3 regions of the Deefgea piscis genome follow, and region 1 is predicted to be linked to each of the others. Evidence: predicted binding sites of a transcription regulator. Region 1 holds the regulator's gene; each other region holds the start of a gene.
The links. The regulator FNR, encoded in region 1, switches genes on or off when oxygen is low (the NO sensors DNR and NnrR bind a similar motif). The targets are predictions, from matches to a motif close to TTGATNNNNATCAA.

Region 1 (9,920 bases):
CGCATCGACGGTGTCGCCATCCTCATCTTCGTACTCAGCAGACAAAATCGGTCGGCGACCTAAGGTCGACAGGTAATTTTTCGCGGTATTAATCGCAATTCGATACAGCCAAGTATAAAACGCACTCTCGCCGCGAAAAGACGGCAAAGCACGATAGGCTTTAATAAAAGCCTCTTGGGTTACGTCTTCGATTTCATTCTGATCACGAATCATTCTCGACAACAGTCGCACCACACGTCGCTGATACTTCACAACCAACAGCTCAAAAGCACGCTGGTCGCCATTTTGCGCCCGCAAGACCAATTCATGATCTAAATCGCGCTCGCTGATTTTAAGCAAGGGTAAAAACTCCCACAGTTAATTGCATTTATTACATTTCAACCTTCATATATTGGGTTTGGCTTGAAAATTGCAAGCCACATTGTTGTAAGCCAAGCCAGAGATCCTTCGCTCTGTTAATATTTGCCCATCCATTTTTCGAAACAAATCACCATGCGCACATTTGATGTATTGATTCTGGGCAGCGGACTCGGTGGCATGACCATCGCACTTCAATTGGCAAACACACTTAAAGTCGGCCTGATTACCAAACGCGCGCTACGCGATGGGGGCAGCGGGTGGGCACAAGGCGGTATCGCCGCTGTACTGGACGGCTCCGACAGCAGTGAGCTACACATCAATGACACGCAAGTAGCTGGTGCGGGTTTATGCGATCTTGACGCCACTCGATTCATTATCGAAAACTCCAAAGAAGCCATCGATTGGCTCATCGAAATGGGCGTTCCCTTTACCAAAGACGACGAAGGCCAAACCAGCTATCACGGCTTTCATCTCACGCGCGAGGGTGGGCACAGCCACCGCCGAATTATCCATGCTGCTGACGCCACCGGCGCCGCCGTCATTGACACGCTAGCCATCAAAGTCGCAGCACACCCGAATATTACCGTACTGGAAGAACATATCGCCGTCGATTTAATTACTGACAAAACCAGTGAAAATCGCTGCATCGGCGCCTATGTTTACAACAAAAACGCCGACCAAGTTGAAACCATTCTTGCGCAGCACACCGTCCTCGCTACGGGCGGTGCTGGCAAAGTCTATCTGTACACCACCAATCCGGATGTTGCCACGGGCGACGGCATCGCCATGGGCTGGCGCGCAGGTTGCCGCGTTGCCAATATGGAATTCATTCAATTTCACCCAACTTGCCTTTACCATCCGCATGCCAAATCATTTTTGATCACCGAAGCTGTGCGCGGTGAAGGCGGTATATTACGCCTACCGGATGGCACGCGATTTATGCCCAATCACGATGAGCGCGCAGAATTAGCCCCTCGTGACATCGTGGCGCGCGCCATTGACTTTGAAATGAAAAAAGGCGGCTTTGACTGCGTTTATTTAGATATTTCCTATAAGCCTGCCGCTTTTGTCAAAGAACACTTCCCCAATATTTACCTGCGCTGCCTTGAACTTGGCATCGACATCACTAAAGAGCCGATTCCCGTCGTCCCTGCCGCACACTATACGTGCGGCGGCTTGGTCACCAACCTCGATGGGCAGACCGACGTTGCCGGACTTTATGGCGTGGGTGAAGTGGCCTGCACTGGTCTACATGGTGCGAACCGACTTGCGTCAAATTCCTTGCTTGAATGCATGGTTTTAGGCAAATCAGCAGCCGAGCACATCTTGCAACAAACCCCTCGCCCGCTCCCTCATGTCGCAGAATGGGATGAAAGCCGCGTCACCGACCCGGACGAAGAAGTGGTGATTTCACACAACTGGGACGAACTGCGGCGCTTTATGTGGGATTACGTTGGTATTGTGCGTACCACCAAACGACTTGAGCGCGCACTCCACCGGATTGAATTACTCAAAAGCGAAATTCATGAGTTTTATCGCAATTTTCGCGTTTCAAACGACTTGATTGAATTACGTAATCTGGTGATTACTGCCGAGCTCATCGTTCGCTGCGCTATGGCCAGAAAAGAAAGCCGCGGCCTACATTACAGCCGAGACTATCCAGACACGGAACCCCAAGCCAAACCGACGATTCTTACACCCCAGATCACTAAGAAATAACAAAAGCGCCGCATTCACCGCGGCGTTTTTTTCAAACCCAAAAATCAAATCAAGCTAAACAGTCGATATAACCCAAAGGCCACAATCAACAAACCAAAGCTGGAGCGAACGCCCGGGTAATTTAATACCCGCATAAAACGTGCGGCAAAAAAACCCATCAACAACAAATTAGGCAGCGTTCCCAAACCAAACGCCAACATCACCGCCCCACCCTTGAATGCCGATGCCGTTGATAGCGCAGCCAAGCTGGCGGTATAAACCAGCCCACAAGGAATCCAGCCCCATAAAAAACCAATCAATGGTGTATGCCAGACTGAACGAATCGGCAAAAATCGCCGTAAAATCGGTTGAATTGCCCGCCAAAGCGGCTGGCCTATTTTTTCAATTTGAGTGAGCCACAACGACCACCCTGCAATATATAAGCCCAAAACAATGAGCAATATATTGGCCAAAATAAACAAAATTGATTTTAATGCCTGCAACTGACCCAGCGCAGTAAAGCTCGCGATGCCACCTAATATGCCGCCGATAACAACATACCCAGCCAAACGGCCAAAATTAAAGCCCAAGTCATACAGCAACCTTGGGCCTTTGGGTAAATTGGCACTAAACGCCCCGACAATACCACCGCACATCCCTGCGCAATGACCACCACCAAGTAAACCTGCTAAAAACAAAGCCAGCCAATCTAATTCCAGCATACCGCGCCACAAGCCATTAAATCAGTTGAGAATACCTTGCTTTAGTTGCTTTTGTCCGTAAATACGCATCAAACACCATCGCAATCGAACGAATTAACATCCGCCCCTTCGGGGTTACTACGATGGAATCCACTTCCAAGACCAATAAGCCATCTGCGGCCAAAGGTTTTAGCAACTCAAGCTCTTCAGCAAAGTAATCACTAAAATCAATCATATAACTGGCTTCAAACGTTTGAAAAAACAATTCAAACTGACACATCAAGGCCTGAATCACCGCGCGGCGCAGCGCATCATCCCGATTCATAGTTAGGCCACGCTCAATCGGAAATTCGTTTACTGCTAGCTTGGCGTAATATTCTTCTAAAGTTTTTACATTTTGGTAGTAGTTCGCGCCAACCTTACCAATCGAAGACACGCCAAATGCCAGCAAATCACAATCGGCATGCGTTGAATATCCTTGGAAATTTCGTTGCAAGCGACCACGACGCTGCGCAACCGCCAGATCATCATTGGGTAGCGCAAAGTGATCCATGCCAATTAAGACATAACCGGCCTGAGTTAATTGCTCGATTGAATTTTGTAAAATATCGAGCTTCACTTCTGCAGACGGCAACTCATCCGCATTAATTCGGCGCTGCGGCATAAAGCGCTCAGGCAAATGCGCGTAGTTATATAGCGCAATACGATCTGGCTTGAGCAACAGCACGCGATCAATCGTTTCTGCTAGCGACTCCGCAGTTTGTTTTGGCAAACCATAAATCAAATCAACGCTGACTGAGCGAAAGCCATGCATTCTAGCCGCTTCAATCACCGTGCGAGTTTCTTCCTCTGACTGCACGCGATTCACCGCAATCTGCACCTCGGGATTAAAATCTTGAATACCCACACTCATTCGGTTAAAGCCCAATTGAGCCAAATGCTTAATTGTCTCTTCACCGACTTTACGAGGGTCAATTTCAATGGAATATTCGCCAGTTTCTAATAAAGTGAAATGGGCATTAACCACATCCATCAAACGCTGCAGCTGGGCATGCGACAAAAAGGTCGGCGTGCCGCCACCTAAGTGCAATTGACTCACTTTAGGTCGATTCGGCAACAAATCACCGTACATCTTTATCTCTTGCGTGAGATAATCGAGATATTCATCGGCTTTAGACTGATCTTTAGTAATAATTTTATTACAACCGCAGTAGTAACATATCGTATTACAGAACGGCAAATGGAAGTACAATGACAAAGGCATCGACAAGGCGCCAGGCATGCGCTGACTTAAGCAGGCCGAATGCGCCTCTTGGCTAAGACCAGCGACAAATCGATCCGCAGTTGGGTAGGAGGTATATCGAGGGCCTTTGCCATCGTAACGCACAATTAACTCACGATCGAAATCAATAGCTGGCGCAGTAATGTTTATTTTTTTCGAGATCATGATCTTTCCCAGTAACTTTGCTTTGGTCGCAGGATAAGATGGACCTGCAGAATAAAGTTTGATCTAAATCAGATAAAATATAACATCCCTCTTTATAGATAGCTGGTTTTGCTTTACAACAGCTGCTGAAATTATCATTCAAGCGTACATCGAGCCTTATATGATTCAAAATATTCAAATCCGCGAACTGACACCTCGCCACCTTCGTCAATCATGTTCTAACTGCAGCTTGCGTGAACTTTGCCTCCCTATCGGACTGAACCCCGAAGAAATGCAAGAGCTCGATGCCATTATCACGCAAGCTCGACCGATCAAACGCGGTGAAGCACTTTACCGTGCTGGTGAACCCTTTAAATCGCTCTTTGCCATTCGCGTTGGATTTTTTAAAGCCAGCGTGATTTCTGAAGACGGCCGCGAACAAGTCACCGGCTTTCATATGTCGGGCGAATTAATGGGCATGGACGCGATTAGTTCAGACTTTCATACTTGCGACGCCATCGCACTCGAAGACAGCGAAGTGTGTGAACTGCCCTTTGGTGAGATTGAAGAATTAGCCGGTGATGTGCCACTCTTGCAGCGCCACTTATATAAAGTGATGAGCCGAGAAATCGTTCGCGACCATGGTGTCATGTTGCTATTGGGCAATATGAAGGCAGAAGAACGTCTAGCTGCTTTTTTGCTCAACCTATCGCAACGTTTTGCTATTCGCGGCTACTCTTCTACTAGCTTTCATCTGCGGATGACGCGTGAAGAAATCGGTAGCTACCTCGGACTCAAACTTGAAACCGTTAGCCGAACGCTGTCAAAATTTCAAGATCAAGGCTTTATCAAAGTTCAAAATCGCTTAATTGAAATCATTGATGGTGACAGTTTGAAAAAGCTGTTGAGCAACTGCCAAGGCGAATAATCTCGCACGGGCTGCCCAACCCATAACGGCAGCCCAATGGAGCTACAATGCATTACACCATCGTCGCGCCACAACCCCTACAAGCATTGCTCGCACATCGACTCAAGCATTTCGCCACAATTGACTATCAGTTTTGCGACAAAACCAAATCCCAGCCGGCAATGATCTTTGTCCAAGCCAATCCCCACGCAACGCCCAACACCTTCCAAGCTGATATTGAACTACTGGCCCTACCGGCATTACAAGCACCAGAATACGGCTTTATCTTTGCCGCAGCGGGATCATTAACGGCACTACAAAGCACGGCCCCTTTACTCGATGCACTCGCCCCTATTGCCAATGGATGGCTACATATTGGTGACTTTGGCGCCGCTAGTTTTGCACATCGCGCGTGGCAAACAATAACTGAAAGCGCATCTAAAGAAAGCTCCGCTTTTTGGCAAAAAATCCCAAATCTACCCACGCCTATTCCGCTCAATCAAGCGGAGTTCATTACTGAGCTCGCCAAGCAAATGGGTGAACAGCAACAACAATCCATCGTACTACAACAGCTTGCCAGCGAGTTTCTCAGCCAGCAGCCAGCACACGATTTCCAGCCCTACTCTCCACTACAACGCCAATATTTTGGCCCATGGAGCCAAACCAATACCTCGCCAGCACAGCAATTAGCCAACTTCATTTTGCAAATCCCCACGCAATACACGCCAGCCAATTGAGCACAAAAAAATAGGTATTGCAATACAGCGCTTATTGTATAAAGTCTGCATCGCAATACCTATTTAATCATTCCAACTTTCAGTCAAACACACTCAAACCAAACGCAGCGATTGCTACTTACTTGGCCATCACCCGCTGACGACGGCTTTCAGACAAGACAATCCCTGCCGCTACCGACACATTCAAACTCTCTACCGAACCATACATAGGAATCGATACCAGACTATCACAAAGCTCACGCGTCAAACGGCGCATGCCTTCACCCTCATTACCCAACACCCAAGCAATCGGCCCAGTTTGGCCATAATGGAACAAATCGCACTGACCATCGGCCGCAGTACCCACCACCCAAATGCCACGTTCTTTTAAGTCGCGAATCGTTCGCGCCAAATTAGTCACCATCACATACGGCACGACTTCAGCGGCACCACAAGCCACTTTAGATACTGTCGCCGTTACGCCAACACATTTATCTTTAGGTGCAATCACCGCATGTACGCCCATGGCATCGGCGACACGCAGACAGGCACCCAAATTATGCGGATCGGTAATCCCATCTAAAATCAATAAAAACGGTGGCTCATCTAAATCATCCAATACATCTTCAATCGACAAATAGCTTTTTTCAGTATCAATCAGCGCCGCGACACCTTGATGACGTACATGACCAGCAATACCATCCAAACGTGCACCATCCACTTGAACCAGTTTTACATCTTGTAATTTCACGGTTTTCAGTAAATCTTTCATCCGTGGGTCGCTACGTTCACTATTAACGTAAACCTCTAGCACCGAGTCGGGAAAACGCCGCAAGCGCGATGTGACAGCATGAAACCCATGAATAATTTTATTTTGCGACATACGCACATTTCCTAAAAAAGCCGAGATTCGCAATTTTACGGGGTTTATGCAAAAAAGACTGTAAATAAGACATTCTGAGCGCGAGAATACGCTCATTATTTTACAGCGAAGGCAATACTCAGTTAAATACATACTATTCTTAAGGTACTTCAACAACAAAATAGCATCAACTTTCCATGACCATGACAGCAACTGAAAACAAATCCAGCACTGAGCTCAGAGACCAATACCTCGCGATGCTAGAGGATATTGCCAAAGAACTCGATGGCAATACGATTTTCCCTGTTTGCTTTGATATTTCAATCCAAATTGGCGCGGCGATGAAAGACCCCAATGCTTCGATACAAAAAATCGCCAGCGAAGTAGAAAAAGACCCACTCATCACCACCAAGCTGCTCAAGCTAGCCAATTCTGCTAGCTACAATCCCTCAGGGCGCGCCATTGTAAATATCGAAAATGCCGTGATTCGACTAGGAATGGGCGTCGCACGTTCGGCAGCACTGGCTTGTGCAATGGATCAACTATCTCGTTCCGCACAACTCGCCCCCTTTGAAGCGCAATCTCGACTTTGGTGGCAACACAGCCTTAAAACTGCAGCCATTGCGCGGGTACTTTGCAAACACCTCGCGCCGCGCCTTAACCCAGAAGTCGCTTTTTTAGCTGGACTGGTTCACGATTTGGGCGCTTTTTTTATGCTCGATCGCGCAGGCAGAAACCCAGAGCTACTCGAAAGGCCTAAAACCGTGGAATATTTAGTCGCGCAATGGCATGACAGCATTGGCACCGTGCTGCTTGATACCTTGTCACTACCCGAAGAAATCATCGAAGCGGTCAGAGACAATGACTTGCCTCGCCCACCGACCACGCAATTAAGACGCCTAACTGATGTAATTTACGTCGCCAATTTATTCGCCGGTGGACTGGAAGAAATCAACAAACAAGATCTGCCTGAGGCCTTTGTTCCCACCGAGCTCAACGACCCGCAATACACCAATTTGATCAATGAGATGAACGAAGCCTGTCAAGAAATTCTGAGTGTGTTTTAAGTCTAATTGGCAGCACACGGATGGCTGATTAACGAGTCACCGTAAGACCTGATAACTTGTGCAATAACGACTTGATAACCTGACAGCCATTGCGCGTAACGCGCCTTTGCCTGCAAATGCAATGGATGCTGCATCAACGCTTTTAAGCCCGCTTCAGATTGCCAATAATAAACATTACAAATCCGTCCGCTCTCTACATTTTGCCAAGCCTCCTCGCCCAAATAACCCTCGGTTTCCTTAGCGGCCTGAGCAATCTGCTGGTCGAGTTGATGAAATTCTTCGTCAAATTGTTTAGGGTCAAAAATAAAGGTTGCGGAATAAATCACGGCACTCAGCCTTTTTGCATCGGTACAAAACGAATCCCTGACGGGCTAACTTGGTCGGCACCGCAAGGCATAAAGCCGTAGCGCATATACGCCATCACACTGTTCACACTGGCGCTCACCGTTTGCAGCGGTGCATCTTGCTCAGCAGCCTTAATTAAAGCGCGGCCAACGCCGCGACTTTGCATTTCAGGCAGCACAAACAACATGGCGATATGCTGTGATGACCTTACCTGTAGTACACCAATGATCACATCTTGAATCAAGGCAATATACGTCACCGAATGCCGCGCATCGCGACTGGCAATTTCATCGGCAGTCGACAAGCGGGCAAACGTAGCCACCCCAGCAGGTGGCTGATACTGCACGGCCAAATGCGCAAAAGTCGTTTGCACTACCTCTGCGGCACGCTGATATTCATCGGCGACAATTTTACGAATCACCAATGCCATCTTAACCCCCGGTACCACCCACTGTTAAACCACCGTCAATTCGCATTGTGGGTTGCCCCACGCCGACCGGCACGCTTTGCCCATCTTTACCGCACGTCCCTACACCTGGATCGAGCGACAAATCATTACCCAGCATCGACACTTTAGTCAGCACATCCGGACCATTACCAATCAGCGTGGCGCCTTTTACTGGGTACAGCATTTTCCCGTCTTCGACCCACCATGCCTCAGCTGCAGAAAACACAAATTTGCCGCTGGTAATATCCACCTGACCACCACCGAAGTTCACTGCATACAGTCCGCGCTTAATCGATGCAATAATTTCTTGCGGATCTTTATCGCCATTTTCCATCAAGGTATTGGTCATGCGTGGCATGGTGATATGCGCATAGCTTTCACGGCGGCCATTGCCCGTTACCGGTTGCCCCATTAGGCGAGCATTGAGACTGTCTTGTAGATAGCCTTGTAAAATACCGTCTTCAATCAATACCGTGCGCTGCGTTGGATTGCCTTCATCATCGACATTGAGCGAACCACGGCGATCACCAATCGTGCCATCATCCACTACCGTAACGCCGGGCGCAGCAACGCGCTGGCCGATTTTTCCCGCAAAGGCCGAGCTGCCTTTGCGATTAAAGTCACCCTCTAAACCATGGCCAATCGCTTCGTGCAGCAAAATACCCGGCCAGCCATTACCTAACACCACCGTCATCTCGCCTGCCGGTGCCGGTCTAGCATCTAAATTGAGTACCGCCTGATCCACCGCTTTTTTGGCGTAATCGAGCAAGACCATGTCGGTAAAATAACCATAATCAAAACGACCGCCACCACCGGCACTGCCTTGTTCACGTTTGCCATTGGCTTCGACAATCACATTGATCGACAAGCGCACCATAGGTCGCACATCCGCCGCACGATGGCCATCGTGACGCGCGATATACACCAGCTCATATTCACCCGCTAAGCTTGCCATCACTTGCACTACGCGCGGATCGAGACTGCGCGCCAATTGCTCCAATTTTTCCAACATCGCCACTTTGGCCGCTTCGTTTAAACTCGAAATAGGATCTGTTGGGGTATAGAGCTGACGAGCATTATGTTTTGTGACATTGCGAGCAATACCCTCACCACCTTGCCGACCAATCGCCCGAGTGGCGTAAGCGGCTTGGGTCAGCGAGGGCAAGCTAATATCGTCCGAGTAAGCAAACGCCGTTTTTTCACCTTGAATTGCCCGCACACCCACGCCTTGGTCAATGCTAAAGCTGCCTGATTTCACAATCCCTTCATCCAAACTCCACGCTTCAGAGCGGCTGTATTGGAAATACAAATCGGCGTAATCAATTTGGTGCGTCATGATGTCGCTAAAAACTTGGCTGAGCGCCGCCTCATCCAAATTAAATGGGGTTAG
Region 2 (9,920 bases), 1.4 Mb from region 1:
GAACGTGCTGCAGCGCGTTGAGGGTAATCAATCGCGCGCTTCAGAAATGCTCGGCATTAATCGCAATACCCTGCGTAAAAAATTACAAGCCTACGATTTGTTATAAATCGACCCCTGTGGGGTCTAGTTTCAATTCAAACAGAGGAAGCATGATGAGCAAAATTACCCGTGCCTTGATCAGCGTATCGGATAAAACTGGTGTGTTAGCATTTGCCCAAGCCTTGCATCAGCAAGGTGTCGAGATTCTTTCGACTGGTGGCACTGCTAAATTATTTGCCGATCACGGTCTACCCGTGATTGAAGTTGCCGATTACACCGGCTTTCCTGAAATGCTCGATGGCCGCGTGAAGACCTTGCATCCAAAAATCCACGGTGGCATTTTAGGCCGTCGTGATTTAGACGCGCATGTAGCCACCATGGGCGAGCATGGCATTGGTAATATTGATTTAGTTTGTGTGAATCTGTATCCGTTTGAAGCGACGATTGCCAAGCCCGATTGCAGCTATGAAGACGCCATCGAAAACATCGACATCGGCGGCCCAGCCATGGTGCGCTCGGCAGCCAAAAACCACGCGCACGTGGCGATTGTGACCGATGCCGCTGACTACGATTTATTGATCGAAGAAATGCAAGCCAATGGCGGCGCATTGGCTTTGGCAACGCGCAAAAACTTGGCGAAAAAAGCCTTTAGCCATACCGCAGCGTATGACGGCGCGATTTCAAATTACCTCACCGCTTTAACCAGCGACGGTGAAAAAGCGATTTACCCAACGCGTTTAAACTTGCAGTTTGAAAAAGTGCAAGACATGCGTTACGGCGAAAATCCACACCAATCAGCGGCGTTTTACCGTGATTTGGACCCAGCAGCAGGCAGCTTGGCCAATTACAAGCAGTACCAAGGTAAAGAATTGTCGTACAACAATATCGCCGATTCGGATGCCGCGTGGGAATGCGTGAAGCAATTTGCCGAGCCAGCTTGCGTGATTGTTAAACACGCCAACCCTTGTGGCGTTGCCGTGGGTAAAGACAGCTATAGCGCATATCGCCTAGCCTTAGCGACCGATACCACCAGTGCCTTCGGTGGCATTATTGCTTTCAATAAAACCGTTGATGCCGATACGATTGAAGCGGTGTCTACGCAATTCTTGGAAGTATTGATTGCACCATCGTACACAGCAGAAGCATTGGCTTTGATCGCCAAAAAACAAAACGTTCGTGTATTGGAAATCGCCATTGAAAGCGGTGAAAACCGTTTTGATTTGAAGCGTGTTGGCGGTGGCTTGTTGGTGCAAACGCCCGATGTGCATGCCTTGATGTTGGCCGATTTGAAAGTCGTGACTAAGTTGCAACCGACGCCAGAACAATTGAAAGATTTGTTGTTCGCGTGGAATGTGGCCAAGTTTGTTAAATCAAACGCGATTGTGTTCTGCAAAGGCGGCCAAACTCTGGGCGTTGGCGCTGGCCAAATGAGCCGTGTGGATTCAACTAAAATTGCCGCGATTAAAGCGCGTAACGCTGGGTTGGAATTACGTGGTTCGGTCGCAGCGTCAGACGCTTTCTTCCCGTTCCGTGATGGCGTGGATGTGATTGCCGAAAACGGTGTGTCGGCGATTATTCAACCGGGCGGTAGCTTGCGTGATGAAGAAGTGATTGCTGCAGCCGATGAGCACGGCATTGCGATGGTAATGACTGGCATTCGCCACTTCCGTCATTAATTAAGTACGACCTCGGCAGTGCTCAGGCGTTGCCGAGGTGATAGATATAAAAATACTAATAATAAAAACCAATTAGCGAGCCAATAGAGTTCGTATTTCACGGGAAGATGAATACATTTCTAACTATACGAATTATTAAAACAATGACATTTAAAAAAATATGGGCAATGTGTATCGGGCTATTGTTAGCGGCCAATGTATCAGCAGCAGACTGTGCCGATTGGTGGCTGTTTGATAAAGCCTGCAGCAATATTAGTGGCATTTGGAATGAAGGCGAAACTGGATTATTACTCTCTGGCTACGCTTGGCATAATCGCAGCACCTATGATCGAGATAAAATCGATAACTATAACGAACTGGCGTATGGCGGTGGCCTCAGCCTTTATCGTGCTTTACCCAATAATAATGAAGAAATGATTTATGCGATGATGTTTTCTGATTCGCATAGCAAGCCAGAAACCCATATTGGTTATGCCTATATGTGGTACTGGAATGTCTTAGGACCACTTAAAGCGGGTGCAGGTTTGACTGCGGGTTTGTTCTCGCGCAGTGATATCGGCAGTTATGTCCCGTTGCCTTTTGCTTTGCCTTTAGTTGCTCTGAAATATGACAAAGTCAATCTGTATGCGACTTATATTCCAGGTGGTAGTAATAATGGCAATGTGTTGTTTTTATTTTCCCGCTTTGATTACTAATCAGCGCTTGGAGTAAGAAAGAAATGAATATCCTCGTCATTGGCTCAGGTGGCCGTGAACATGCATTAGCTTGGAAATTAGCCCAATCTGAGCGCTCGACTAAAGTATTTGTCGCGCCAGGCAATGCAGGGACTGCACTCGAAAAAAATCTCACCAATGTCGCAATCACCGCTATTCCAGAATTGATTGAATTTGCCAAAGCTGAAAACATCCAGCTGACCGTCGTTGGCCCAGAAGCGCCGTTGTCGCAAGGGATTGTGGATGCATTTCGTTTGGCTGGGCTTAAGATTTTTGGCCCAAGCCAAGCGGGTGCTCAGCTGGAATCATCTAAAGATTTTGCTAAAGCCTTTATGCAGCGCCATGGCATTCCAACTGCCGATTACCAAACTTTTGCCGATGCCGCAGCAGCGCATGCCTATATCGACGCTAAAGGCGCGCCGATTGTGATTAAGGCTGATGGCTTAGCGGCAGGTAAAGGCGTCGTGGTTGCGATGGATTTGCTTGAGGCCCACGCCGCTGTTGATGCGATGTTGTCAGACAATCAATTTGGCGACGCCGGTGCTCGCGTGGTGGTTGAAGAATTTCTCACCGGTGAAGAAGCCAGTTTTATCGTGATGGTCGATGGTAAAAACGTCTTGGCGATGGCCTCCAGCCAAGACCATAAGCGTTTGCTTGACGGCGATCTAGGCCCGAACACTGGCGGCATGGGCGCGTATAGCCCAGCACCGGTCGTTACCCCAGAAATCAACGCACGCGCGATGCGTGAGGTGATTTTGCCAACGGTGCAAGGCATGGCCAAAGACGGTATCGAATACACTGGGTTTTTGTACGCCGGTTTGATGGTGAGCCCTGATGGTTCACTCAAAACACTGGAATTTAACTGCCGCTTTGGTGATCCGGAAACGCAGCCGATTATGCTGCGCTTGAAGTCAGACTTTGTGACTTTGTGTGAACACGGTGTGAATGGCACGTTGGATCAAGTTGAATGCGAATGGGATCGTCGGGTCGCTTTGGGTGTGGTGATGGCCGCAGCTAATTACCCAGAAACCCCGCGCAAAGGCGATGTGATTACCGGTTTGCCAAGTGATTTAGAAGACGGTCATGTGTTCCATGCCGGTACTACGCTGAACGAAGCTGGCGAGCCAATCACCAGTGGCGGCCGTGTGTTGTGCGTTACCGCATTTGGTGAAAACTACAAAATGGCGCAAAAACGCGCGTATGAAATTTTGGCCGATATTCATTTTGATGGCGCGCAATATCGTAATGATATTGCTTGGCGAGCGATTAATCGTAAATAAAGTATTGTGATCAATACAAAGTAAAAAGCGGCCTTGGCCGCTTTTTTTACGCTATAAAATGCTGCTTGTGACTTAAATAAATCGGCGTTATTCGCGCCGATGGCTGCGTAAAGCGTGATTGATTCTGGCGATAAAGCGAGGCTTCATTTCGCTTTATTTTTTGTTGCGAGAGGATTTTGAATCGTGCTTTGTTGATCGGCATCAACGAGAAATCAGCAATATAGTGTGATATTATGAATCATTCTCATTGCGGATTGGCGACTATGCGTGCTCTCTCTCAGCTAGATTTAAACCAACGTGCTCTGGTACATGCCATCAGTACCGATGTTGATTTGCTGCCACGGTTATCGGCGCTGGGTTTGCGTGAGCACAGTGAAGTCACGGTGATTCGCCGCGGTTGGCTGGGTGGACCTTTACATTTGCGGGTAGGCAATACTGAATTTATGTTGCGCCGTGCTGATGCCGCGCTGATTCAGGTGCTGCCGATTGCGTCGAGTGTGGTCGTGCTGGCTCAGACTGAGGTTTTAGCATGAAGCGGGTGGCCCTGGTTGGGATGCCCAATACTGGAAAATCGACGTTATTTAATCGCCTCACTGGCGGCACCGCGCGCGTGGCCAATTGGCCGGGCTTAACTGTTGAGTTGGCTTCCAGCCGAATTTTGCTCGGCGCCAATATGGTGCAAATTTTTGATTTGCCGGGGATTTACGATTTAGTCGGTGGTGCTGAGGACGAACATGTGGCGCAGCGTTTTTTGGCTGAAGCCAAGCTCGACGCCATTGTGCTGGTACTCAATGCCACGCAACTCGATCGCCAATTGGCGCTGGCATTGCAGCTCAAAGCCTTGGGGGCGCCACTGCTGATTTGCCTCAATATGCAAGATGAAGCCAAGCGCGCTGGTATCTCGATTGATTGCGCTTTGCTGGCCAAGGAATTGGGCTGCTCAGTGCAATTAATTAGCGCTAAATTGGGCGCGGGCCTCAATGAAGCCAAGCAGCAATTAAATCAACTGATGTCGCAACCCAGTGTGCAGCTTAATTTAGCCAATGTCCCTGCGGCTAGCGCCATGCATGCGCAAGAAAAACGCCTGTTTCAAGCTGCGGTGCAGCAGCCGCCCACGCTGGCGCTGGACACGACGGCGCAAGTCGATCGCTTTGTGCTACACCCGTGGCTGGGTTTACCGCTGTTTATTGTGGTGATGTTTGGCTTGTTCCAACTCACATACGCCATCGGTACGCCGTTACAAGACACGCTGGAAGCGGGTTTGATTTGGCTTAAAGAAGCCTTTTTATTGCCTGCTACGCAATCGCTGCCGGCCTTTTGGCAAGGCTTGATTGTCAATGGCGTGTTTGATGGCGTGACTACGGTACTGACTTTTGCACCGATTATTTTCTTGTTTTTCTGCTTAATGTCGGTGATTGAAGACTCCGGTTATTTTGCCCGCGCCGCTTTTATGATGGATGGCATCATGAGCCGAATGGGGCTCGATGGCCGTGGTTTTGTCATGCTGATGATGGGCTTTGGCTGCAATGTGCCGGCGATTATGGGTACGCGGGTGATTCGCGATCACAAAGCGCGTTTACTGACGATGCTGACGATTCCATTTTCGCTATGCTCAGCGCGCTTGCAGATTTTCTTGTTTTTGAGTGGCGCTTTGTTTAGTCCAGCTCATGCGCCGTGGGTGTTGTTGTCGCTGTACATCATCAGCATTTTGGTGGCGATGGGCACTGCAGTGTTATTTCGCTCGCACTTTCAATCCAATGAGCCGTTTGCGCTGGAATTGCCGCCTTATCGTTTGCCATTGATGAGCCATATCTGGCGGCGGGGTTGGGGCGAGGCGCGCGACTTTTTGCGTTTAGCCAGCACTATGATCGTCATTGGCGTGGTGTTAGTGTGGCTACTGACTAATTTTCCTAATCCACAACACAGTTATGCTTTGATGGTGTCTGATTTTTTCCAACCGGTATTGTCACCGATTGGCATTGATTCGACCTTGTCGATTGCGTTGATCTTTGGTTTTGTTGCCAAAGAAGTTGTGCTCGGGGCCTTATCGGTGATTACTGGCCATGATGGTACGGCGCTGGCAACACAGCTCGCGCACACGCTTGATCCGGTGTCGGCCTATAGCTTTATGCTGTTTACGCTGACGTATATTCCTTGCGTTTCAGTGATTGCGGCGATGAAAAAAGAATCGAAATCGACAGCATTTACTGCGTTTTCGCTGGTTTGGTCTTTGGGCTTAGCGTGGACGATTTCCTTTGTTTTCTACCAGTCAGCGCGACTGCTGAATTTTTAATCGCGTTCTACTCCTTTAGTGTGGCGTGAAGTGGGTGTTTTCAGGGTAAAATGGCGGGTTTTGCAACCCGCCATTTTTTCATGAACCTGCTCGTCCTCGGCCTTAACTATCAAACTGCACCGCTCGCGGTACGGGAGCGGCTGGCCTTTAATCCGGATGAGTTGCCTTCGGCATTGGCCGACTTGGTCGCCCTCAAGGGTGTTTTTGAAGCTGCGATTGTCTCCACCTGTAATCGAACCGAGCTGTATTGCCACGCTCGCGATATCGATCAAGTGATGTATTGGCTTGCAGACAACAGAAATCAAAGCGTTGATAGCATTACCTCCCATATGTATGTCTATGAAGGTGAAGCTGCGGCGCGGCACGCTTATCGCGTGGTGTCGGGTTTGGACTCGATGGTGGTGGGTGAAACCCAAATTGTTGGCCAGTTTAAAGATGCCGAACGATTAGCGCGAGATGCCGGCACCTTGGGGACTTTGCTCAATGGGGTGTTTCAACGGGCGTTCTCAGTGGCCAAAGAAGTGCGCACGCGTACCCAAATTGGCGCGTCATCGGTGTCGATGGCCGCCGCTGCGGTGCGTTTAGCCGAGCGTATTTTCCCTTCGATTAGCGATTGCAAAGTACTGTTTATTGGTGCCGGTGAAATGATTGCGCTGTGCGCCACGCATTTTGCGGCACAAAATCCCAAAAAAATCGCCATTGCCAATCGCACGCTCGAGCGCGGTCAAGCGCTAGCGCAGCAATTTAATGGCGAAGCGATGCTGTTGGCCGATTTGCCCGCCAGAATGGCCGAGTTTGACGTGGTGGTTACGTCCACTGCCGCGTCCTTACCGATTGTTGGCAAGGGCATGGTCGAGCGGGCTTTAAAAGCGCGCCGCCATCGACCGATTTTTATGGTCGATTTGGCCGTACCGCGTGATATAGAAAGCGAAGTCGCCGATTTAAACGATGTGTATTTATTCACCGTCGACGATTTGGCCGAAGTCGTTCGCCAAGGGATGGCGTCGCGATCATTAGCTGTAGAAAGCGCCGAAGCGATTATCAGCGAGCGTTTGAGTGATTTTAATACTTGGTTAGCCAGCCGTGCATGGTGCCAACGATTCGTGATTTACGCGATCATTCCGATCGCATTACACGCACCGAGCTGGCACGGGGCGCAAAAACGCTTGGCAGCGGGCGCTGATCCAAGTGATGTGATCGAGCAAATGGCGCAGCAAATGAGTAATAAGTTTTTGCATACGCCGCTGTCCGCGCTCAATAGCGCTGCGCCCGATGAGCAAGAAGCCTTGGTCAATTTAGTTCGCCGTTTATATCGATTACAAGATATTGATTAAACGCTGGACTAGGGAGTATATGAATATGGCTTTTATTGTTTAAGGGTTATATTCATATACTTAATTTTTTTGACTTGTTGTCGTGTTGGACAGCAGGTACTGCCTGCGGCATTGCCTCCCCGTGAATGGGCTTATTTAATGGCTTACCTTAACGGACACCACAATCTGAATAAACCTTCTATTTATTGATTGTGCAGCCACAATTATTAGCATTGGTTTGAGTTCTGCGAGGTTTTAATTTTGCTTGCAGCTCGCCTTATGGAAACAGCATGAAACCATCAATTCAAGCCAAATTATCGCAATTGGCTGATCGTTTAGAAGAAGTTAGCGCCTTATTGGCGTCTGAAGAAGCCACTCGCGATATGGACCAATATCGCAAATTAAACCGTGAATACAGCGATATCACCCCGGTGGTTGAGTTGTGGCACGAATTTAATCGCATCAATGCCAATTTGGCCGATGCTGAGGCGATGTTGTCTGATCCGGAAATGGCTGAATTGGCCGCGGAAGAAATCAAAGACGGCAAAGTGCGCCTAGAGCAACTCGATTATGATTTGCAGACTGCGCTTTTGCCTAAAGATCCTAACGACGAGCGCAATATTTTCCTCGAAATTCGCGCCGGTACGGGTGGCGATGAAGCGGCGTTGTTTGCTGCTGATTTGTTCCGCATGTATAGCCGCTACGCCGAGCGCAACCGCTGGCAAGTTGAAATCATGTCGGTGAATGAGTCCGAGCTCGGTGGCTACAAAGAAGTTATCGCGCGCATTGTTGGGCAAGGCGCGTATTCGCGCTTACGTTTTGAATCGGGTGCGCACCGCGTACAGCGGGTGCCAGCGACTGAAACGCAAGGGCGGATTCATACGTCGGCGTGTACCGTTGCGGTGATGGCTGAAGCCGATGAGATGGAAGAAATCAACATCAATCCTGCCGATTTGCGTATTGATACTTACCGCGCTAGCGGGGCTGGTGGTCAGCATATTAATAAAACCGACTCGGCAGTGCGCGTGGTGCATATTCCTACCGGTATTATTGTTGAGTGCCAAGACGATCGCTCACAGCACAAAAATAAAGCCCGGGCATTAGCGGTGTTGTCGGCGCGAATTAAAGACGCGCAAATGCAAGAAATCAACGCCAAAGAGGCCGCAGAACGTAAATCGTTAATCGGCTCGGGCGACCGCTCGGAGCGCATCCGCACGTATAATTATCCGCAAGGCCGGATGACCGATCACCGTATTAATCTGACCTTATACAAGCTCGATTACATCATGGATGGCGATTTAACTGAGCTAACCCAAGCCTTGATGAGCGAGCGCCAAGCCGAATTGCTGGCACAGCTGAGTGATTAGTCCAAAACCTTTTCAACGCGAGACGCAAAGGCGCAGAGGAAAACAATTTAAATGGTTTTCTCTGTGCCTCTGTGTCTTTGCGTCAGATTTTAAAGTTGGAATATAAATGAACGTATTTTACGAAGAAGATGGCAGCTTTAAGGTTGCGACGATCCAAGACGAGCAGCCAGCGAGTTTGCAAGTCGAAGATACCCGCGGTAAACGCAGCAAAATCAAGGCCGCCAATGTCTTGCTCAAGTTCGATAAAGTCGGTTTGGATGACTTTTTCAAAGCCGCGCAAAGCGAAGCGGCCGACGTTGATGTGACTTTATTGTGGGAATGTTGCGGTGGCGACGAGCTTAATTTTGCCGCGATTGCCGCAGAGTATTTTGGTAAAAATCCAAGCTTAATTCAGCAAGCGGCCGCCGCGATCGCACTGCACGCTGCGCCGATGTACTTTTATCGTAAAGGTCGCGGGAACTATAAAGCCGCGCCAGAAGAAAACCTCAAAGCGGCGCTCGCCGGTTTAGAGCGTAAACAGCGTGAAGCCGAGCAAATGGCGGCATGGCAAGCCGAATTACTAGCAGGTATCTTGCCAGAAGCCTTTAAGCCTATCCTCTCTAAGCTAATACATCGCCCAGACAAAAACGGTTTGGAATACAAAGCCTTGGCGCAAGCGGCGGAAAGCGCGCAAACATCGACTTTGCGTTTACTGGATAAAGTCGGTGCGATTCCCAATATTGCGCAATTTCCTTGATGGTTTTTTGGTGGAGCATTTCCCCAAAGGCCGCGGTTTTGCTGAATTTGAGCCGGTGACGGCACCGGAAGATTTACCCATTGCCGACGTGAAAGCATTCTCGATTGACGACGCAACGACGACCGAGATCGACGACGCCTTCAGTCTGCAGAAATTGAAAAACGGCAACTGGCAAGTCGGCATCCATATTGCCGCGCCAGTGCTGGGTATTGCGCCAGGCTCTGCGCTCGATCAAGTGGTGCTCGATCGCCTGTCGACGGTGTATTTCCCCGGCGACAAAATCACCATGTTGCCCGACGACGCGGTGGATGTATTCACGCTAGAAGAAGGCGCGGCGCGCCCAGCGGTATCGATGTATTTGGAAGTATCACTCGGCTTTGATATTTTGAGCTACCGCTCAGTGATTGAACGTGTGCCGGTGGTGGCGAACTTGCGCCACCATGATATCGAGCCGTATTTTAACGAAGAAACTGCCGGTCAAGACGGGCCAGATTATCCGTGGA
Region 3 (9,920 bases), 310 kb from region 1:
AACGATTATCAATAGCGGCTTAGATCAATACTATACGCAAAGGCAACAGCCAGCCGATCGCAACGCACCACTACCTACCGAGCTACTTGAGCAACTGGCGCTGTATGACGACCCAGCCTTACAGCAAGACTTTGTTCACACCACCAGCGGCCAAGAAAAAGAAGCGGCGCTCATCCTCGAAGGGATAAGCTGCGCGGCGTGCATTTGGCTCAATGAGCAACATATCGCCCAACTAAAAGGCGTTACCTCGGTATCGATCAATTATTCCAATCACCGAGCACGCATTGCTTGGGATGACAGCCAAATTCAACTGTCGACGATTTTGCAACACATTGCCGCAATTGGTTATCGCGCCATCCCTTATGACCATGCTCGCGATGAGCAAAACTGGCAAAAACAAAGAAAGTCGGCCTTATTTCGTCTGTGGGTTGCCGGTCTCTCGATGATGCAAGTCATGATGTTTGTCGTGCCGATTTACCTCGCCCCCGCAGGGGAAATCGAAGCCAACTGGCTCTCCATGATGCACTGGGGCAGTGCTTTACTTACCTTACCTGTGGTGTTGTATTCTTGCTGGCCGTTTTATCGCAACAGCTGGCGCGATTTGCGTCGTGGCCGCGCCAGCATGGATTTGCCCGTCAGCATCGGCGTATTGGTGTCATTTTTTGCCAGTTTGTATGCGCTGATCACCGATCATGGCGAGATTTATTTCGATGCCGTATCGATGTTTGTGTTTTTACTATTAGGCGGGCGCTATTTAGAGCTCAAAGCGCGGCGCAGTGCCGGTGCTGCGGCAGAAAAACTCGTTAAATTAGTGCCCACCTTTGCCCATCAACTCGATACCGAGCAGCGATTGCATGAGGTTGCCGTCAGCCGGCTCAAGGTCAACGATCGCATTGTGGTTAAAGCGGGTGAGATCATCCCGATTGATGGGGTGGTGCTTGGCGGATCTAGCGATGTAAATGAAGCCATGCTCACTGGCGAATCGCTACCCGCTCATAAAACTAGCGGCGCGCTAGTCACCGCAGGCACGGCCAATTTACTCTCACCACTCACCATTGAAGTACTACACACTGGCAGCGAAACGCGAATTGCCGCCATGGTGCGCATTTTGGATCAAGCACTAAGCCAAAAGCCTCGTTTAGCCACCATTGCTGATCAAATTGCCGGCTGGTTTGTATTTGGTCTACTGATTGCCGCAGCCGCAACGTATTGGTACTGGCATTTGCACGATCCTTTGCATGCGCTGCCGATTACGGTGGCACTGTTAGTCGTGTCTTGCCCTTGCGCCTTGTCGCTCGCCACCCCCACCGCGCTTACGGCGTCTACAGGCCATTTGGCGCAACTGGGTTTATTGGTCACTCGCGCCAACTTATTAGAGACCCTCGCCAAAGTCACCGATATTGTGCTCGATAAAACTGGCACACTGACCTTTGGTGAGCCGCGAATTACCCGAACCATCGCACTTAACATCAGCAGCGAGCGGGCTTTGGCCATCGCACAAAGCCTTGAGCAGCAATCGGAACATCCGATCGCCAAAGCGTTTTTAGCCGAGTCCAATACCGAAAGCCTGCCCGTAGCGCAGCAAGTACAAAAACATGCTCAGGGCGGTCTATCCGCAATAATCAATCAGCAGTATTACGTCATCGGCTCACTAGCATTTCTTGCCGAACAGATACAACAAGCCGTACCCGAAGAATTTGAGCTGTATCGGACTGAAGGCAGCATGGTTGCACTATCAGACGGACATACCTGGCTAGCCGCCTTTGTATTAGCCGATCAGTTACGCACTGATGCCATCGCCACCATCGCTGAGCTCAAAGCCTGCGGCGTACAACTGCATCTGGTTTCTGGTGACCAATCGAGTAGCGTACAAGCCGTAGCGCAACAGCTCAACATTCAATCAGCTATCGCCAATGCAACACCTGAAAGCAAAGTCAGCTACATGCAGTCCTTACAACAACAAGGCAAAACTGTGTTAATGATTGGCGATGGCGTCAATGATGCGCCGGTGCTAGCGCTAGCCAATGTTTCAATTGCCATGGGCGCTGGCGTGGATATTGCCCATGCCGCTGGCGATATGGTGCTATTAAACAACAATCTGTCTTGCCTTCCCGCCGCACTGGCACTCGCCAAAAAAACCCAGTCCATTATCAAACAAAATTTACTCTGGGCTTTGCTTTACAATCTCGGCGCATTGCCGCTGGCGGCGGCTGGGTTTATCACCCCTTGGCTTGCCAGCCTAGGCATGGCGATCAGTTCATTGCTGGTTGTCGTCAATGCCTTACGCCTACTTTCACGCCAAAAGAGGCCATAAAATGGAAAGCCTTTACCTGTTAATACCGCTCTCGATTCTACTTGCCTTCGTCATTGGCTTTGTCTTTTGGTGGACCATCCGCAGCGGTCAACTGGACGACCTTGAAGGGCCAAGCTGGCGAATTTTGCATGACGATGACAAGTTGCCGCAGAAAACCGACTCAAACGACGCAGAAAAACAAAAAAATCCTGACTGAACCCGTTACAAACAGGTAAAATCGGGCAGTTTGTAACTATGCACACTTGATTAATATCAAGTTTGCTCAGCATTGAGTTGCGTATAGTCCGTAGAGTCTTTCGCCCCTTATCAGCGGGACAAAAGACATCGCTAGACCACCGTGATTGGGTTCACCCAAAAACACATACCACTCAGCACAAATCAAAAATAAGTTTTTAACTAAATTCCAAGCAGTTGGAGATCAATCGGAGCGCTCTAATGGAAAACCAAGCCACATACAATTACAAAGTGGTTCGGCAGTTTGCCATCATGACGGTCGTTTGGGGGATTGTCGGAATGTTGGTTGGCGTAATTATCGCCGCCCAAATGTTCTGGCCAGAACTCAATTTCGGTCCGTACTTTCATTTTGGTCGTTTACGCCCACTTCACACTAACGCAGTTATTTTTGCGTTCGGTGGCTGTGGACTATTCGCAACGTCGTACTACGTAGTTCAGCGCACCTGTAATGTGCGTCTTATCAGCGATAAACTCGCCGCCTTCCATTTTTGGGGTTGGCAGCTGGTGATTCTATTGGCAGCGATTACATTGCCTTTGGGTTACACCCAAGGTAAAGAATATGCTGAACTTGCATGGCCGATTGATATCTTAATCACCGTAGTTTGGGTGTGTTATGCCATCGTGTTTTTTGGCACGATTGCCAAGCGCAAAGTAAAGCATATTTATGTCGCCAACTGGTTCTACGGCGCATTTATTCTAGCTGTTGCCTTGCTACACATTGTCAATAGTTTGGTTCTGCCTGTTTGGGGCACCATGGATTCATACCCAATTTACTCTGGCGCGGTCGATGCCATGGTGCAATGGTGGTATGGGCATAATGCGGTTGGTTTCTTCTTAACTGCTGGCTTCTTGGGCATGATGTATTACTTCGTTCCTAAGCAAGCAGGACGTCCGATTTATTCTTATCGCCTATCAGTAGTGCATTTCTGGGCGCTGTCTTTCACCTATATGTGGGCCGGCCCTCATCACTTGCATTACACCGCGCTACCTGACTGGACTCAGTCTTTAGGTATGGTGTTCTCTCTGATTCTGCTTGCACCAAGCTGGGGCGGCATGATCAACGGGATCATGACCTTGTCAGGCGCATGGCACAAACTACGCACTGATCCAATCTTGAAATTCTTAGTGACTGCATTGTCGTTCTACGGCATGTCGACCTTTGAAGGCCCAATGATGGCGATCAAATCAGTCAATGCATTGAGCCACTACACCGACTGGACTGTAGGCCACGTTCACTCTGGCGCACTCGGTTGGGTAGCGATGATTACCATCGGCTCGATCTATTACTTGATCCCACGTTTGTTTGGTCGCGACCAAATGTTCTCGGTTAAGTTAATCGAAGTGCATTTCTGGATGGCCACCTTAGGTACCGTACTGTACATCGCTTCAATGTGGATTGCCGGCGTGACTCAAGGCTTGATGTGGAGCGCACTCAATAGCGATGGCACTTTGGCTTACTCGTTTATTGAAGCAGTTAAAGCGTCGTACCCTTACTACTTCATCCGCTTCTTGGGTGGCGTCATGTTCTTATCGGGTATGTTGCTGATGTTCTACAACGTGATTCGCACCATCTCCGAAGGCAAAGCGGTTGATGCACCGATCCCAGCCGTTGCAGCGCACGCCTGATCGCGCAAGGAATAAATTGAAATGAATAAAATTCAGAAAATCGTTGAAGAGAACGTGTTTTATCTGATCGTCCTGACTTTTTTTACGCTCAGCATCGCAATGTTTGTCGAAATTTTGCCGCTGATGTTTAGCAAAAGTGTCACTCAGCCGATCGCTGGCGTTAAACCCTACAGCTCATTACAGCTAGCAGGTCGTGACGTTTATATTCGTGAAGGTTGCTACTCATGTCACTCACAGATGATTCGTCCATTTCGCTCAGAAACTGAGCGCTATGGCCACTACTCTGTTGCGGGTGAATCAGTGTATGACCGTCCTTTCCAATGGGGTTCAAAACGTACTGGTCCGGATTTAGCTCGGGTTGGCGGACGTTATTCTGACGAATGGCATCGTGTTCACTTGATGAATCCACGTGATGTAGTACCTGAATCAAATATGCCGGCGTTTGCTTTTTTGGCCACCAAGCCAGTTGATGGCGAATTGATGACCAAAAAACTACAAACCCTGCGTAATTTAGGTGAGCCATACACCGACGCTGACATTGCTGGTGCTGCCGAAGCGGTTAAAGGCAAAACAGAAATGGATGCAGTGATTGCCTATTTACAAGGCCTCGGTCTCGCACTGAAAAACAAGAGGTAAGCACCATGGATCTGCAAACTGAAGCCCGCATTGTGGTCACCGTTCTTGGATTTATCATGTTTCTTGGGATTTGTTTTTGGGCGTTCAGTCGCCACAACAAAGCCAGCTTTGAGCAAGAGGCACAGCGCGTATTTCTTGACGATGACTTGCCTTCATCAGACAAGCAGACCTAATGCGTTCGGAGAATAAAATATGAATGATTTTACGAGCAGTTTTTGGGGTTATTTCATCGCGGCAGTGTCTTTAGGCGGGATTTTTTATTGCGCCTACATTCTCGCTACGCAGATGAAATACAAACTAAAAAAAGGCGAAAAAGCGCAAGTCACCGGCCACGTATGGGACGGGGACTTAGAGGAATACAATAATCCGCTACCAGGCTGGTGGGTGGGCATGTTCATTGCGACGATTGTTTTCGCTTTGGCCTATTTATTTCTCTATCCAGGCTTAGTCGCTTTTGGTAATGCCAAAGATTGGTCTTCTGCAGGTCAATACAAAGCAGAGATCGTCAAAGCAGACCAACAAACTGATGCGCTGTACGCCAAGTTTATGGCAATGCCAATCCCTGAAGTTGCCAAGTCTCCTGAAGCGACGCAAATGGGTAAGCATTTGTTTCAAACTTACTGCGTGCAATGTCATGGTGCCGATGGTCGTGGCGCAAAAGGTTTTCCAAACCTGACTGACAGCGATTGGCTGTATGGCGGCACACCTGCCGACATTGAACACACGATCAAAGTGGGTCGTCATGGTCAAATGCCAGCCTTTGGTGCAGTGTTTGGCGAAGAAAAAGTACGCGACGTCGCTAACTACGTGATGAAGTTGTCAGGCAATACCGCTTACAACAACGTTCGTGCTGAGCGCGGTGCCAATACCTATGCTCAAGTTTGTATTGCATGTCACGGCACCGACGGCAAAGGCAATCAAGCGCTTGGCGCACCTAACCTCACCGACAAAGTGTGGTTATACGGCGGCTCAGAGGCAACGATTGTTGAAACCATCACTAATGGTCGAAACAACGTCATGCCAGCTTGGCAAGACTTCCTTGGCAACGGCAAAATACATTTGCTTTCTGCCTATGTATATGGTCTAAGCCACGAAAAGAAATAAGCCATACAGGCATCATTGCGGGCGGATCTAATCCGCCCGTTTTTCATTTAAGCAATTAAGCGAGCGCTTGTTCGATCGATATTAATTATAAAAACAATACTAAAGACCAGCATAAACTGGGTTTTAGTATTGTTTTTCTCGGAGCTAATCATGAGCAAAAAACTTCACGAAATTCCAATTAACGTGGTGAATGTTAAAGACGACGGCCAGCTCGAAGAAGTCATGCTGTACGCCGCGCACAAAAAAATCTATCCGCGTTGGATTACGGGGTTTTGGAATAATTGGCGGGTGTTTTTTGTTTTTGTTACTCAGCTTTTCTTTTATGGCATGCCGTGGCTGATCATTAACGACAGACAAGCGCTGCTATTTGATTTGCTACATCGTAAGTTTTATGTTTTTGGCCTGGTTTTTCTGCCGCAAGACTTTATTTACCTCACCGCATTGTTGCTATTGAGTGCCTTTGGTTTATTTGCTTGGACCACCATTGGGGGGCGGCTGTGGTGTGGTTACGCCTGTCCACAAACGGTGTATACAGAAATCTTTTTATGGATAGAAAAATGGGTTGAAGGCGATCGAGCTGCCCGAATTAAACTCGATAATGCGCCACTGAACGGCAAAAAGCTGCGCTTAAAATTCATTAAACACAGCCTTTGGGTGCTATTTGCACTCTGGACTGGCTTTACTTTTGTCGGTTACTTCACGCCCATCCGCGCCTTATGGACTGATCTACTGACGTTTACGCTGTCAGGTTATGCGCTGTTTTGGGTACTGTTTTATGCTTTTGCCACCTATGGCAATGCCGGCTGGATGCGCGAACAAGTTTGCAAATACATGTGTCCTTATGCGCGCTTTCAAAGCGCGATGTTTGATGCCGACACGCTAATTATCAGCTATGACGCCGAGCGCGGTGAAAACCGTGGCAGCCGTAAAAAAGGCAGTGACTATCAAGCGGCAGGCCTTGGTGACTGTATTGATTGCACCATGTGTGTTCAAGTGTGTCCGGTCGGCATTGATATTCGCAACGGTCTGCAATATGAATGCATCGGCTGTGCCGCCTGTATTGATGCTTGCGATGAAATCATGGACAAAATGAACTACCCACGCGGCCTCGTTCGCTACACCACCGAAAACGCTTTGGAGCATAAATACCCCGAGCGCGACATCATCAAGAAAATCACCCGCCCTCGGGTCATTATGTACGCCGTGGTCATTAGCATTACCCTCGGCGTCACGATTACATCGTTAATGATGCGTCAACCGGTTAAAGTTAATATTGAGCGCGATCGAATCGCGCTGGTGCGTGAGGTTGAAGATGGCTTATTGGAAAATAGCTACCGCCTGTTGATTCAAAATGCCAGTGAACAAACGCATACCTACACGATTCAAGCCAAAGGTTTACCGGAAATGAAACTTGTCGGCGAAAATCAAATCAAACTAGCACCCACGGCGATGAGTGACGTTGCAGTTCGCCTTCAAGTGCCACCGCAATTTGCCAAAATGGGTAGCCACGAAATTGAATTTATCGTGACCGCTAAAGATGACCCGGCACAAACCGTAGTCGAAAAAGCCACTTTTATTGGACGTTAAGATGAATGAAGAACAAAAACCTTGGTACAAGCATCCGCATGTTTGGCTATTAATTACCTTCCCTGTGCTGGCCATTATGGGTGGTTTTCACATGCTGCACTTGGTCTCCACCTCGACCGACAGCTTGGTGAGTGACAATTATTACAAGGAAGGCAACCAAGTCAATCAACGCCTAGAGCAAGATCAAGCGGCCATTGCCAAAGGCATTACCGCCCAGATTTTACTCGGCGACAACCAAAAAACCGTGCGGATTATCTTAAACCGCAATGACTTAGGCCCAATCAAGCTCAAGCTCATCCACCCAACGCTCAGCGGGCGTGATCAAGAAGCGCCCCTGAGCTCAAATGACGGCATTATTTATAACGGTGAATTTGCGCATCCGGTCACAGCCAATCGCTGGTACGCCGAGCTGTCCGACATGAAAAACACGTGGAGTCTACGCAAAGAATGGGCATCACAAATTTCGGCGGCATTAACACTACCGTAATCTAGCCTAATTGCAGCGATCTCAGAATTTGAGATCGCTGCAAAAATCGCCTAAGAAAACAAATCCATTCCGCATGTTGCTCGGCCAATAAACTCAAACAATACATCTGAAGTCGGCCCCATAATTGCGGCAGCTCTAGAATCCCTAAAATACCGCTCAACACCAACATCTTTACGAAACGCCGCGCCACCACACACCCGCATCGCCATATCACCCACTTCAAGCGCAGTTTCGGCGCACCCCACTCTTACTTCTAAGACTCGCAATAGGGTGTCCGCTCGGCCACAAGCAATTGCTGCTAGCGTATCGTCGCGCAAAGCCCTGGCCATATCAGCGCGAATTTTTGCCTTACCGATATACGCCCGAATCGTCGGCAGGTCAGCCAAAGCACTATCGGTATGCTGATAACGTATGCCAGTCACATGGCCCACTGTTCTTTGCATCAATGCCTCGATAATACCTACTGAGCACGAAGCCGTTAGCACCGCAAATACCGGCAGAACCGTACCCATCATAATGTCAAAGCCAGCGCCATCCTGACCCATTTGATCGCTCGGACTCACCATCACCGCCTTGGCATAAATCGGCGATGACGCATTACCACGTAAGCCCATGCCATCAAAGGGCTTGGGCATGGTTAAACCTGCCGTATTGCTCGGCACATACCAGAGTGTACTCAAACCCTCTGCCGCCAATGGCTTTGAAGTCCAAACATAGGAGTCTGCCTCACACGCAGAGGTAACCCATGATTTCTCAGCATCCAACGCTATTTTGTCGGCAACTAAACGCGCAGTACTCACTGGCGCCCAAAAATGACTACGAGAGCCATTCTCAGACCAAGCCAAAGTCGTTAAATGCCGCCCTGCGGCAATTTCACGGCGAATCTCGATACGACCAAAAGCCTCTATCGCCACCGAGCCACAATAATGCATACACAGCACCATGGCCGTGGTTGGACAAGCTTCAGCAATTTTTTCGATCACTTTTGCCGCTTCATTCAAGCCCAAACCCAAGCCACCTACCTCAGCAGACGACAGTAAGCCGAGCCAACCGGCCTCACCCAATCGGGTCATGGCTGCACGAGGAAACACCGCATTTTTATCGGTTTCTATCGCCGCAGGCGCAATCGTATCGCTAATAATACTGTCCAACGTTGACCAATTAACCATAAATCACCTCATAAAGACTGAAAGAAAACAAAGCAACTCAAATGCGTTAACGCATTTCACTTTTTAAAAGGGCCGCAAATTTTCGGCGAAACCGCAGCATCTTCGGTACCACCGTGGTGACGCAATAAGGATTAAGTGGGTTCTTCTCAAAAAAAGAGTCGTGCTCGGAGCCTGCTCGCCAAAATGGCTGCGCGGGCACGACCTCGGTCACAATCGGACTTGGGAAACGTTTTTCCGCCTCTATCTGTTGGATTACTTTTTTGGCAATACTTTTTTGTTGCTCTGTTTGATAAAAAATCATCGACCGATACAAACGCCCAACCTCATCACCTTGCCGATCAATAGAAGTTGGATCGTGAGAATCAAAATAAACGTCTAACAAAATCTCAAAACTAATCACCCTGGGATCAAACTCAATGCGCACGACCTCCACATGCTCGGTTTCTTGTGCGCACACAGACTCATAAGTTGGATTTTTAGTTTTGCCACCGCAAAATCCAGACTCCACTTTTAGCACGCCATTTAATCGAACAAACAAGGCCTCCATACACCAAAAGCACCCTCCCCCTAAGACGACGACCTCGTTAGAAGTAAACATATCAGACCCCTATTGCGCTGGTGAGTTGTAACCGCGAAGGTGCACTATGCGTGCACTGCCTACAAAATTTAGCATGCACCCAATAAAAATCCATCCTCATAGTCAGCTAGAAAACAAATATATTTATATACAACCTACTCAAAGATTTCATACATCACAAGATTT

Region 2: K4H25_RS00080 (FeoA family protein) is a predicted target of FNR. The motif match lies at 3,900-3,913, and genes of this name have one in related genera.
Region 3: ccoN (cytochrome-c oxidase, cbb3-type subunit I) is a predicted target of FNR. The motif match lies at 2,557-2,570, and genes of this name have one in related genera.

Annotation. Positions count from the first base shown of each region.
Region 1 is NZ_CP081149.1:2,229,712-2,239,631, forward strand. Features, by position in the region: gene rpoE (RNA polymerase sigma factor RpoE) at 1-330, opposite strand, end outside; gene nadB (L-aspartate oxidase) at 493-2,079, shown strand; gene K4H25_RS10340 (sulfite exporter TauE/SafE family protein) at 2,124-2,780, opposite strand; gene hemN (oxygen-independent coproporphyrinogen III oxidase) at 2,797-4,206, opposite strand; gene fnr (fumarate/nitrate reduction transcriptional regulator Fnr) at 4,367-5,113, shown strand; gene K4H25_RS10355 (hypothetical protein) at 5,161-5,829, shown strand; gene rlmB (23S rRNA (guanosine(2251)-2'-O)-methyltransferase RlmB) at 5,948-6,691, opposite strand; gene K4H25_RS10365 (HDOD domain-containing protein) at 6,868-7,737, shown strand; gene K4H25_RS10370 (antibiotic biosynthesis monooxygenase family protein) at 7,740-8,063, opposite strand; gene K4H25_RS10375 (GNAT family N-acetyltransferase) at 8,069-8,512, opposite strand; gene tldD (metalloprotease TldD) at 8,514-9,920, opposite strand, start outside.
Region 2 is NZ_CP081149.1:7,501-17,420, reverse strand. Features, by position in the region: gene K4H25_RS00100 (helix-turn-helix domain-containing protein) at 1-106, shown strand, start outside; gene purH (bifunctional phosphoribosylaminoimidazolecarboxamide formyltransferase/IMP cyclohydrolase) at 153-1,715, shown strand; gene pagP (lipid IV(A) palmitoyltransferase PagP) at 1,859-2,410, shown strand; gene purD (phosphoribosylamine--glycine ligase) at 2,434-3,708, shown strand; gene K4H25_RS00080 (FeoA family protein) at 3,972-4,241, shown strand; gene feoB (ferrous iron transport protein B) at 4,238-6,001, shown strand; gene hemA (glutamyl-tRNA reductase) at 6,082-7,335, shown strand; gene prfA (peptide chain release factor 1) at 7,605-8,681, shown strand; gene K4H25_RS16865 (hypothetical protein) at 8,788-9,417, shown strand; gene K4H25_RS16860 (ribonuclease catalytic domain-containing protein) at 9,386-9,920, shown strand, end outside.
Region 3 is NZ_CP081149.1:1,920,853-1,930,772, reverse strand. Features, by position in the region: gene K4H25_RS08980 (heavy metal translocating P-type ATPase) at 1-2,314, shown strand, start outside; gene ccoS (cbb3-type cytochrome oxidase assembly protein CcoS) at 2,316-2,510, shown strand; gene ccoN (cytochrome-c oxidase, cbb3-type subunit I) at 2,750-4,174, shown strand; gene ccoO (cytochrome-c oxidase, cbb3-type subunit II) at 4,196-4,810, shown strand; gene K4H25_RS08960 (cbb3-type cytochrome oxidase subunit 3) at 4,816-4,983, shown strand; gene ccoP (cytochrome-c oxidase, cbb3-type subunit III) at 5,003-5,914, shown strand; gene ccoG (cytochrome c oxidase accessory protein CcoG) at 6,065-7,501, shown strand; gene K4H25_RS08945 (FixH family protein) at 7,503-7,988, shown strand; gene K4H25_RS08940 (acyl-CoA dehydrogenase family protein) at 8,039-9,157, opposite strand; gene msrA (peptide-methionine (S)-S-oxide reductase MsrA) at 9,204-9,755, opposite strand.